Regions from separate parts of the Planococcus antarcticus DSM 14505 genome, predicted to be linked through region 2. Evidence: riboswitches for the same ligand, from Rfam matches in the RefSeq annotation. Region 2 holds a riboswitch; each other region holds the start of a gene.
The links. Region 2 has a riboswitch for S-adenosylmethionine ahead of BBH88_RS06085 (methionine ABC transporter ATP-binding protein). Riboswitches for the same ligand answer to the same signal wherever they lie in the genome.

Region 1 (3,276 bases), 1.4 Mb from region 2:
CCTGACAGATTCACCGCATAAAGCGTGCGGTGACCTGTTTCTTCATATACATCATCCAGCACTCGTTTGCCCGTGGTGATACGACTTTCGAATGGGGTCAGCGGATTATCGAATAAAATTTCATCGTCTTTAACAAGATCCACGCCGCCTAATGCCTGCTGGCGTAATTGAGCGGATAGAAAATCCATATCGCGACCGATGACACCTTTGAAAATACTCATGAGGAGCGGCCGTCCGCTTACCCTGAGTGTGTTGCGGATTTCTTCAATCCCGAAGCGCGGTCCAGGAAAATGGCTGAGCAGATCATGGCTGAAATCCAGGTCCAATAGCTTTACTTCGCCATCCAGTGACAATTTGCCGAAAACGGTGGTCAGGATGGCGGGCAAGTCAGCTGAGAAATTAACGCTTGGGTAGGCAATCGCAAGTTCTGCCTTTATCAGATCCGGCTTTAGTGGATGGCTATCTCTTTCGAATTCCTCGACGGAAACCACATTTCCCTTATGGTGTTTCAATTGTTCCTGTTCAAGCAGCGGCAAATCTGTCCAGGAACCGATAGTCAGTCCCAAAGCGATGCCTTCTGCCTTTTTTTCGAACGAACCAGGCTTTCCGTACACTTGATAAGTAGCGGTCAACACGCTCATTTGTTCCACACTCCCATATAAATTTTAAAAAATAAAAACCTCTTCAAATAAGAAGAGGTTAAGGGCGTTAACAACTTCTTATTTCTCAGCCATCGGTTCTGGCTGCAAGAATTAGCACCGTATCCATTATTGGACCGGTTGCCGGGTATCATAGGGCTTGTCCCTCCACCTGCTCTGAATAAGAAAGATATGAAATTGGGTAAGTCGGTTTTATAGGTTCAACGATTTCCGTGGTAAGACTAAACATCTGGTTCTGCAGAGAAGAAATCGCTTCAGACGGACGCTTTCCGCGGGCATGGCCTCTGCCGCTTCCTTTGCTGCGCTCAGTCCAGTGGCTCGTGCTCATGCTATTCCCGCAGGAGTCGCCGCCTTCCACTCTTTCTTCCAAGATATCATTAAAACATAATAAATATCAATGAATATAAAATCATTTTAAATATTACTTATTAGGAGATGGAGCAAACCAACGGAGACTCCTGCGGGAACAGCTCAGCGACATAAAAGAAATCCACTCGGGCGTTAAGCCCGAGTTAGTTCAGCGCAAGCCCGCGGAAAGCGTAGTTGGGTTGCGGAATCTCATATTGAATACAGTAAAGTAATTCTGATTATTTCATGCGCGTAGAAATCTGTCAACTCCGTTGTCGCAAAATTGGTTTTATTGAAAAATTGGATTGACAGCAAATTCTGAATCGTGATAGGATTCGTTTCATAACTCAATAGCAAGACAAGTAGTACTCTTATCAAGAGCTGGCAGAGGGATTTTGGCCCGATGACGCCCAGCAACCGACCGTAATACCGTTGTGAGACGGGGCGCTTTGGCGCCAGGGTGAAAATCCTGCAAGGCACGGTGCTAATTCCATCAGAAATTTATTTCTGAAAGATAAGAGGCATGGAATCTCTTATTCTGGCCTCTTTCTTTTTGAAAGAGGCTTTTTATATTGCAGATGAAAGGAAGATAAATGATGACTCTTACTGTTCCAACTACTTATAAGGCATTAACCGAAGCGACAGCCATCGCATTGGCGAAAACGGTCTACACATTTGACCACGCGGCTCAATTGACTTGCCGGGAAATCGGTGACGGCAATTTGAATTATGTTTTCCAAATCGAGGATACTGAAACAGGCAAACGGATAATTATCAAGCAGGCATTGCCCTATGCCAAAATCATAGGCGAAAGCTGGCCGCTGACATTGAAGCGTGCCACGATCGAAGCCAACGTCTTAAGAAAACACGGAGAATTTGTTCCATCATTGGTACCGGCTGTCTATGCGACGGATGAAGAGCTGGCCATTACCGTGATGGAGGATTTGTCCCACCTGGAGATTGTGCGGGAAGGCTTGATCAACGGACAGAATTTCCCGAGGTTGTCGAAGGATATTGGCGAATACCTGGCACTGACTTTATTCCATACATCGGATTACGGCTTGCATCCTTTTGAAAAAAAGCGCTTGGCCGCCGAGTTTTCCAATCCGGAGCTATGCAAAATTACAGAAGACCTCATTTTTACAGATCCGTTCTTCGACATCGATACCAATGATTACGAACCCCAGCTTCAGTCGGCGGCAGAAGCGATTTGGAGCGATCGGAAGCTGCAGCTGGAAGTTGCTAAATTAAAGAAAAGCTTTTTGACCGAATCGGAAGCCTTGCTGCACGGCGACCTTCACACAGGCAGTGTTTTTGCGAGCCAGACGGAAACCAAGGTAATTGATCCGGAGTTCGGTTTTTACGGTCCGATTGGGTTTGATGTCGGCTTGTTCCTAGCCAATCTGATTTTCCAGTCTATCACACGAGAAGGCGAGAATCGCCAAGTCATTGTGGATGATATTGGAAAGACATGGGAAGTATTCGCTTCTTCATTCGGCGAGTTATGGAACAAGCAGAGCGTTGAATCGTTCAGGGCGACAGAAGGCTACCTGGAGTATGTACTTGGTAAAGTACTGACAGATGCGACCGGTTTTGCAGGATGCGAATTGATCCGCCGGACAATCGGCTTGGCACATGTCAAGGACCTGGACAGCATCGAAGACACGGAAAAAAGAACCAGCTTCAAGAAGCAGGCGCTTGAGACTGGACGGGCTTTAATCCTGCAGGGTCAGCAGACAGCGTCAATTGACGATTTACTGGAAATTTTGGAGGAGGCGCGCAAATGAGTATTCCTTTGTCCATCAAATGGAATGGCCAGAAACTGACTATCCTGGATCAGCAAAAACTGCCGCATGCCATTGAATATTTGACGCTTGAAATTGTTGAAGACGTTTACGATGCGATTTTCTCATTGAAGGTTCGCGGTGCACCTGCGATTGGCATTACCGCAGCATACGGATTGGCCATCGGAGCCAAGCGGCATGACACGGATTCATTGGAAGCTTTTCAGCAATATGTCGAAAAAGATGCAGCGTATTTGAATTCCTCCAGGCCGACTGCGGTCAACCTCGGCTGGGCACTCAGCCGCCTGAAAGACAAGGTTCGGGAGGCAAAGAACGTACCGCAAGCAAAGCTGTTGCTGCTGGCGGAGGCAGTGGAAATCCACCAGGAAGATGAAGCGTCCTGCCGCAGCATCGGCGAGCATGCACTGGTGTTGCTACAGGGGCAAACGCGGGTCATGACCATCTGTAACGCTGGTTCGGTTGCC
Region 2 (3,276 bases):
TGAATCTCTCCCTTTTGTTGTGTTTTATATATTCACGGAAATTCCGCTATTACCGTTTATCAGCTTTTATTGTTACTAAATCGCCAATGTATTGAATGATAAAGACAATAATTAGGATTAAAATCGTCGCCATCAAAGTGACATCTTCACGGCTACGCTGAAATCCGTCTAGGAAAGCCAACGTTCCAAGGCCGCCCGCACCTATGATGCCTGCCATGGCCGTATAGCCGACCAATGCAATAGCCGTGACCGTAATCCCGGAAATCAGTGCCGGTTTCGATTCGGGCAACAGCACCTTCCAAATGATAGTACCAGTCGTTGCGCCCATTGAACGAGCTGCTTCAATGACACCTTTGTCAATTTCCTTTAATGCAATCAGTACCATACGCGCATAAAAAGGAGCTGATCCGATGATTAATGCTGGCAAAGCCGCGTTGGGTCCACGAATTGAACCCATTAGGAACAAAGTAAAAGGAATCAATAAAATAATCAGGATAATAAAGGGAATCGACCGGAAAATATTAACGAATGCTCCCGTTAGCCAATTGACCACTTTGTTTGCCCATAATTGTTTGGGCGCTGTCAAAAACAATAAAATTCCGAGGGCTAGACCAATAATAAATGTAAATAATGTCGACAATGCCGTCATATACAGTGTTTCAAGAGTGGCCTCCCACATGCTGTCCCAATCTACATTCGGGAATAAAGAATCAATCATTGTGAATCACCTCCGCCTGAATATCTTCTGAGCGAAGAAATGTCAGTGCTTCTTCAATCTCTGCTGGAGAACCCTTGAGCTGCAAGATCAAGGTTCCGTACGCGCCTCGCTGTGTGTGTGAAATATTGCCTTGGACTATATTGACTTCCGTAGAATGGCTGCGGATCAATTTCGTTAGAATCGGCTGTTCGGTTTGATCACCAACGAAAACTAATTTTACCAATTCACCTGTCGGATACAATTCCCGCAGATTTTTGATGGTTTCCTGCGAATCTCCTGTATCGGTCACCTGGGCAACAAAACGTTTGGTGATTTTCTCTTTCGGCGATTGGAAAACATTCAAGACGTCGCCCATTTCAACAACTCGGCCACCTTCCATCACTGCCACACGGTGACAGATTTTCCGGATGACATGCATTTCATGGGTTATCAAAACAATTGTCAATCCCAATCGTTTGTTGATATCGACTAGCAAATCAAGAATGGCATCTGTTGTTTCCGGATCGAGCGCAGATGTCGCTTCGTCACATAACAACACTTCGGGATCGTTTGCCAGTGCTCGGGCAATACCAACGCGCTGTTTCTGTCCACCTGAAAGCTCGGATGGATAAGCATTTTCACGGTCTGTTAAACCAACCAGTTCAATCAGTTCCTGAACCCGTTTGCCCCGTTGCGCTTTTGCCACACCAGCAATCTCAAGCGGAAACTCGATATTCTCTTTTACCGTACGGGACCACAACAAATTAAAATGCTGGAAAATCATGCTGACCTTCTGGCGGGCTTTGCGCAATTCTCCGCCTTTGATCGCTGTAATCGTCTGTTCATTGATTTCCACCGTTCCTGAAGTCGGTTTTTCTAATCCGTTCAACAGTCGGATCAACGTACTTTTACCGGCTCCACTGTATCCGATGATGCCGAATACTTCACCAGCGGAGATGGATAGGTCGACCTGGTCAACGGCCGTCAGAACCGTTTTTCCCGCATCGAATTTTTTCGTCACTTTTTTCAATTCAATCATTCCATGAACACCCCTAAATTTTAGAAATAAAAAACCCTTCCGCGCATAACTGAGCAGAAGGGCAAACGTATAGTATACGGAAACCAATCTCTCATCTTCCAAAGCTTTCGCTCTGTGTGATTTGGCACCATTTCATTTTCATGACGGTTGCCGGGCTTCATAGGGCACTTCCCTCCACCACTCTTAATAAGAGTTTCGATATGAAATTGTTGGAGAGCATAAAAAGTATACTTTCTCGACTTTAGATGGTCGCTTACATTTTTTTATCAGAAAACTAATTTACCATGACCGGCTGTATTCGTCAACAGATTTTAACTTGTCATACAAATAAGGAACTGAATGGAAAGCATAAATCTTTTCCTTCAATATCCCATCCTCCGTTATTAGCAAGCATGGTACACTCTCCACTTCATAAAGGTCCGCAATTTCCTGAATGTAGTTCAAGTTTGCTTTGCCAATCTGTAGATTTGGCAATAATTCCATGACGACCGATAACATCCTCGCAGCAACCTGGCAAGTTCCGCACATTGGCGCGTATAGGTAAAACGCTGTGATGTGATTAGTATTTTTTTCTTTGATCCATTCTTTATGCGTCCATTCCTTCATCTTCTTCATCCCTCTATCAATAGCTTTTTGACCTGGACATTCGCTGTGATGAGCACATCCATCAGTATCCGAAGCGGCGTTGCCGCGACTTCCTTATAGTTCCGGTTGATGTAAAAATGACGGGCTTCAGGAAATTCGCGTTTGACCAACTTCCGCAACTTTTCTCCCGAAGAATCGGCATCCACCAATATGATAATGTCCTGACTTTCATACGGCAACAATAATTCCTCAAGTCTAGTTGCACTTACTGTACCATTTGTGCAAAGAATCGTCACGGGTTCTGCAATGAGTGGCGCAATTCTCGACTTATCGCTGATGCCTTCCACAACAATCACTTTTCCCAAAACACTCACCCCATCGAATATAGAATTTAGAAAGAAGATATCGCCTCAGGCAAACGATGCTGGAGTAATTGGTTTTCCATAGTCTAATGCTCTTTTTTAAGCGTCTTTGAATAATAAATCCGTGGAGACTCCAAATGAGCAACGTAAACGACAAAGTCAGCTAGTTTGTAGAATATCTTTGGCGGAATCGTTCTTCACAAATTAGTAGCTCACCCTATTTACTTTAAAAATACCAGTGAAAAAGCTCATAGTCCATTTTTACGACTTGTCCAAGCATTGCAGCCGTTGTTTAGCAAGACCGCATACAAAAGAACCCTCTGCATACTGCTAGCCGGCAATAAAAAAAAGCGCCAAAACACAGGCGCTTTCCAGGGATTACTCGTTGGTCATCTCTTTGTATTGATCTGCTGTCATCAGTTCATTGACTTCTTCTTCAGAAGGGGCTTCAATAACAACCATCCAAGCCTGCTCATAAGGGGACTCATTCACAAATTCTGGACTGTCTTCAAGCTCCGAGTTGACTTCTATCACTTTTCCGCTGAGTGGCGCATACAATTCCGAAACTGTTTTAACAGATTCCACGCTGCCAA
Region 3 (3,276 bases), 1.9 Mb from region 2:
ATGTGTACTATTCGATTCGTGAGTCTCACTTTATGGTGAAATAACAAAAAAGTCAAGGGAGTTTTTGAATTTTTTTCACAATCTTTAGAATAGACGAAGAAACAATCTAGAAATCCGACTCAGTTTGAGGTTGTAGTTTTCTTTCGGAAAACAGAAGATACTTTGTTTTCAGTGCCATCCTTTATTCGAATAATGTTTTCCCGATGTTTCCATGCGGCCATGGCAAACAGTATAGAGGCTATCAGCCATGGCCAGTTTCCGGAAGCAGGACCGAAAGCGATTACGAAATAAACTGCATATAGTACAAGTACACCAATGACCAGGTAGTTTGTCGCGAGCGAAACGCTGATCAATAATAGCAAGCCAAGTAAACCAAGTTTCCAGTCGAGGGCTACCATGACGCCTATAACGGAAGCGGTGCCTTTGCCTCCTTTAAAGTTCATATAGAAGGGGAAATTATGGCCAAAAACAACACCAGCACCGGCAACAAATAATAATGCCCATATCATTTCAGTTGAAAAACTACCTGATTCCAATAACAGGCGCAGACCTGCAACGGCAGCAAACCCTTTAAAAATATCAATAAATGCAACAAGCAAACCGTATTTCCAGCCCAGCACGATGGCAGCATTGGAAGCTCCGGAGTTTTTCACCCCTTCTTTTTTGACGTTCACCCCTGATAATGCTTGCGCTGCAAGGGATCCGTGAAAACAACCGATTACATAGCCTCCGATAAATAATAACAAAATCCAGATAAGCATACAGATTCCTCCTCTATTACTTGATAACGTTTGAGGAAAGAGAAGGTTTCGAAATTTTTTGACTAATACACTTGACAAAAAGCGCCATAGTTTTTATAATTCACAACAAGACGAAAAACCAAATCAAATACTCTTATCGAGAGTGGCGGAGGGATAGGCCCTGTGATGCCCGGCAACCAACAGACGATTCTGTCTGAAAAGGTGCTAATTCCTACAGAATCGATTGATAGGTTCTGATAGATAAGAGGAGGAAACTCCGTAATTTACGGCCCTCTTCTTAGCGAAGAGGGCTTTTTGTTGTCCTCTTCGGCAATATGTATCAATAAAAAACAGGGGGAATGGAAAATGACAAACTTAAAACCAGAAACATTATTGCTACACGGCGGGCAACAACCGGATCCAGCGACAGGGTCAAGAGGAGTGCCAATCTACAAAACCACTTCTTACGTCTTCAAGGATACACAACATGCACAGGATCTCTTCGGCCTGAAGGACACCGGCAATATCTATTCGCGCATCATGAATCCAACAGTTGATGTCTTTGAACAGAGAGTAGCATTATTAGAAGGCGGTACTGCAGCAGTTGCTCTTTCTTCGGGAATGGCTGCCATCGCATTCTCTATTTTAAATATTGCAGAAGCCGGCGATGAAATTGTAGCAGATAGTAGTCTGTATGGCGGCACTTACAATTTATTTGCGAACACCTTGCCGCGTTATGGCATCACGACCACATTCGTGGATGCTACAGATCCGGAAAATTTCAAAGCGGCAATTACAGAAAAAACCAAAGTTTTATTCGGTGAAATTATCGGCAACCCAAGCCTGAATGTCTTCGATGTAGAAAAGGTAGCAACAATTGCACATGAAAACGGAATTCCGTTATTGATTGATAACACATTTGCTTCTCCATACGGCAGCAATCCGATTGAATTTGGTGCAGATGTGGTTATTCATTCCGCTACGAAATGGATCGGCGGGCATGGCACAACGATTGGCGGGGTAGCCGTGGATGCTGGAACATTTAATTGGGATAATCCACGCTTCCCGAACTATACGCAGCCAGACGAATCGTATCACGGACTGCGTTATGGCATTGATGTGCCAGATGCGGCATTTGCGACAAAACTGCGCGTGCAACTATTGCGGGATTTTGGACCATCACTGAGTCCGGAAAGTGCGCATGCTTTTCTTCAAGGACTGGAGACGCTGCATTTGCGCATTCCGAAACATAGCAGCAATGCTCAGCTTATTGCGGATTATTTAAGGCAGCATCCACAAATCGAATGGGTCAATTTCTTAGGATTTGAAAATCATCCTTCCCATCAATTAGCGAAGAAATACTTGAAGAATGACGGATATGGCTCGATTGTCAATTTCGGTATCAAAGGCGGACGTGAAGCGGGCCGTAAAGTGATCGATAGCGTCAATCTCTGGTCGCATGTAGCCAATGTAGGAGATGCCAAATCGCTGATCATTCATCCGGCTTCCACCACGCATCAGCAGCTGAACGATGAAGAACTGAAATCATCCGGAGTAACGGAAGAGTTGATCCGCTTGTCTGTTGGGTTAGAAAACGCAGAAGATTTAATCGCCGATTTGGAGCAGGCGATACAGGTAGCCGTATTGGAAAACGTATAAGGAGGGATTTTCATGAAGACAGTATCCATCGGCTCTTTAACTCTGGATTCAACTGAGATTTTAAACGACGTAGAACTTGCATACGAACGTCTCGGAGACAAAAAAGCTCCGGCTATTCTGGTGTGCCATGCATTGACAGGCGACCAATATGCAATTGGCACAGAGGAAAATCCAGGGTGGTGGGCAGGATTAATCGGACCAGGCAAGCCGGTGGATACAACTGTTTTTCAAGTGATTACCTTCAACGTACTGGGCGGCTGCCATGGCTCGACTGGCCCATTATCAAAAAATCCGGAAACAGGAGAACCTTATCGTGCTGAGTTTCCAACACTGACCATACGTGATATGGTGCGGGCCGAATATCATGCCTTGAAAAAACTGGGGATCGACCATCTTGCCGGCGTGATAGGCGGCTCATTGGGTGGAATGAAAACCTTGGAATGGGGAAAATCGTATCCAGAATTTATTGATGCGGTTCTTCCTTTAGCTGTCACACCCTACTACGGCGATTACGGTGTTGCTTTTAACCATATCGGCATTTTGGCGATTGAGAATGATAGAGATTTCAACTCTGGAAATTATGAGGATTCGGCACTTTTAAAAGGATTTCAAGTAGCCAGAATGGCAGGCATGCTCACTTACCGCAGTGGCAATATGTTCAATCAGCGATTCGGACGCACCAGCGATGGCGATGAATTCAATGTACAGTCGTACTTGAATTATCAAGGTAAGAAATTGGCAGGGCGTTTTGATGCCAATAGCTATGTACTGCTGCTGAAAGCTATGAACACGCATGACATTCAAGATGCTGTTTTGGACATTCCTGTCTATTCCTTGTCCTTTACCCACGATTTACTTTATCCAAGTGAATTGATGG

Region 1: linked by a shared signal. The riboswitch ahead of mtnK (S-methyl-5-thioribose kinase) and the one ahead of BBH88_RS06085 (methionine ABC transporter ATP-binding protein) in region 2 are both predicted to bind S-adenosylmethionine.
Region 3: linked by a shared signal. The riboswitch ahead of BBH88_RS15210 (O-acetylhomoserine aminocarboxypropyltransferase/cysteine synthase family protein) and the one ahead of BBH88_RS06085 (methionine ABC transporter ATP-binding protein) in region 2 are both predicted to bind S-adenosylmethionine.

Annotation. Positions count from the first base shown of each region.
Region 1 covers NZ_CP016534.2:3,636,570-3,639,845, reverse strand. The annotation lists gene mtnW (2,3-diketo-5-methylthiopentyl-1-phosphate enolase) at 1-641, opposite strand, end outside; SAM riboswitch class I at 717-826, opposite strand; SAM riboswitch class I at 1,376-1,528, shown strand; gene mtnK (S-methyl-5-thioribose kinase) at 1,604-2,794, shown strand; gene mtnA (S-methyl-5-thioribose-1-phosphate isomerase) at 2,791-3,276, shown strand, end outside.
Region 2 covers NZ_CP016534.2:1,223,940-1,227,215, reverse strand. The annotation lists gene BBH88_RS06090 (methionine ABC transporter permease) at 50-718, opposite strand; gene BBH88_RS06085 (methionine ABC transporter ATP-binding protein) at 711-1,736, opposite strand; SAM riboswitch class I at 1,825-1,929, opposite strand; gene BBH88_RS06080 (thioredoxin family protein) at 2,016-2,342, opposite strand; gene BBH88_RS06075 (ribonuclease M5) at 2,348-2,686, opposite strand; gene gcvH (glycine cleavage system protein GcvH) at 3,062-3,276, opposite strand, start outside.
Region 3 covers NZ_CP016534.2:3,099,038-3,102,313, reverse strand. The annotation lists gene BBH88_RS15215 (glycerol-3-phosphate acyltransferase) at 120-761, opposite strand; SAM riboswitch class I at 892-1,008, shown strand; gene BBH88_RS15210 (O-acetylhomoserine aminocarboxypropyltransferase/cysteine synthase family protein) at 1,107-2,399, shown strand; gene metX (homoserine O-acetyltransferase MetX) at 2,412-3,276, shown strand, end outside.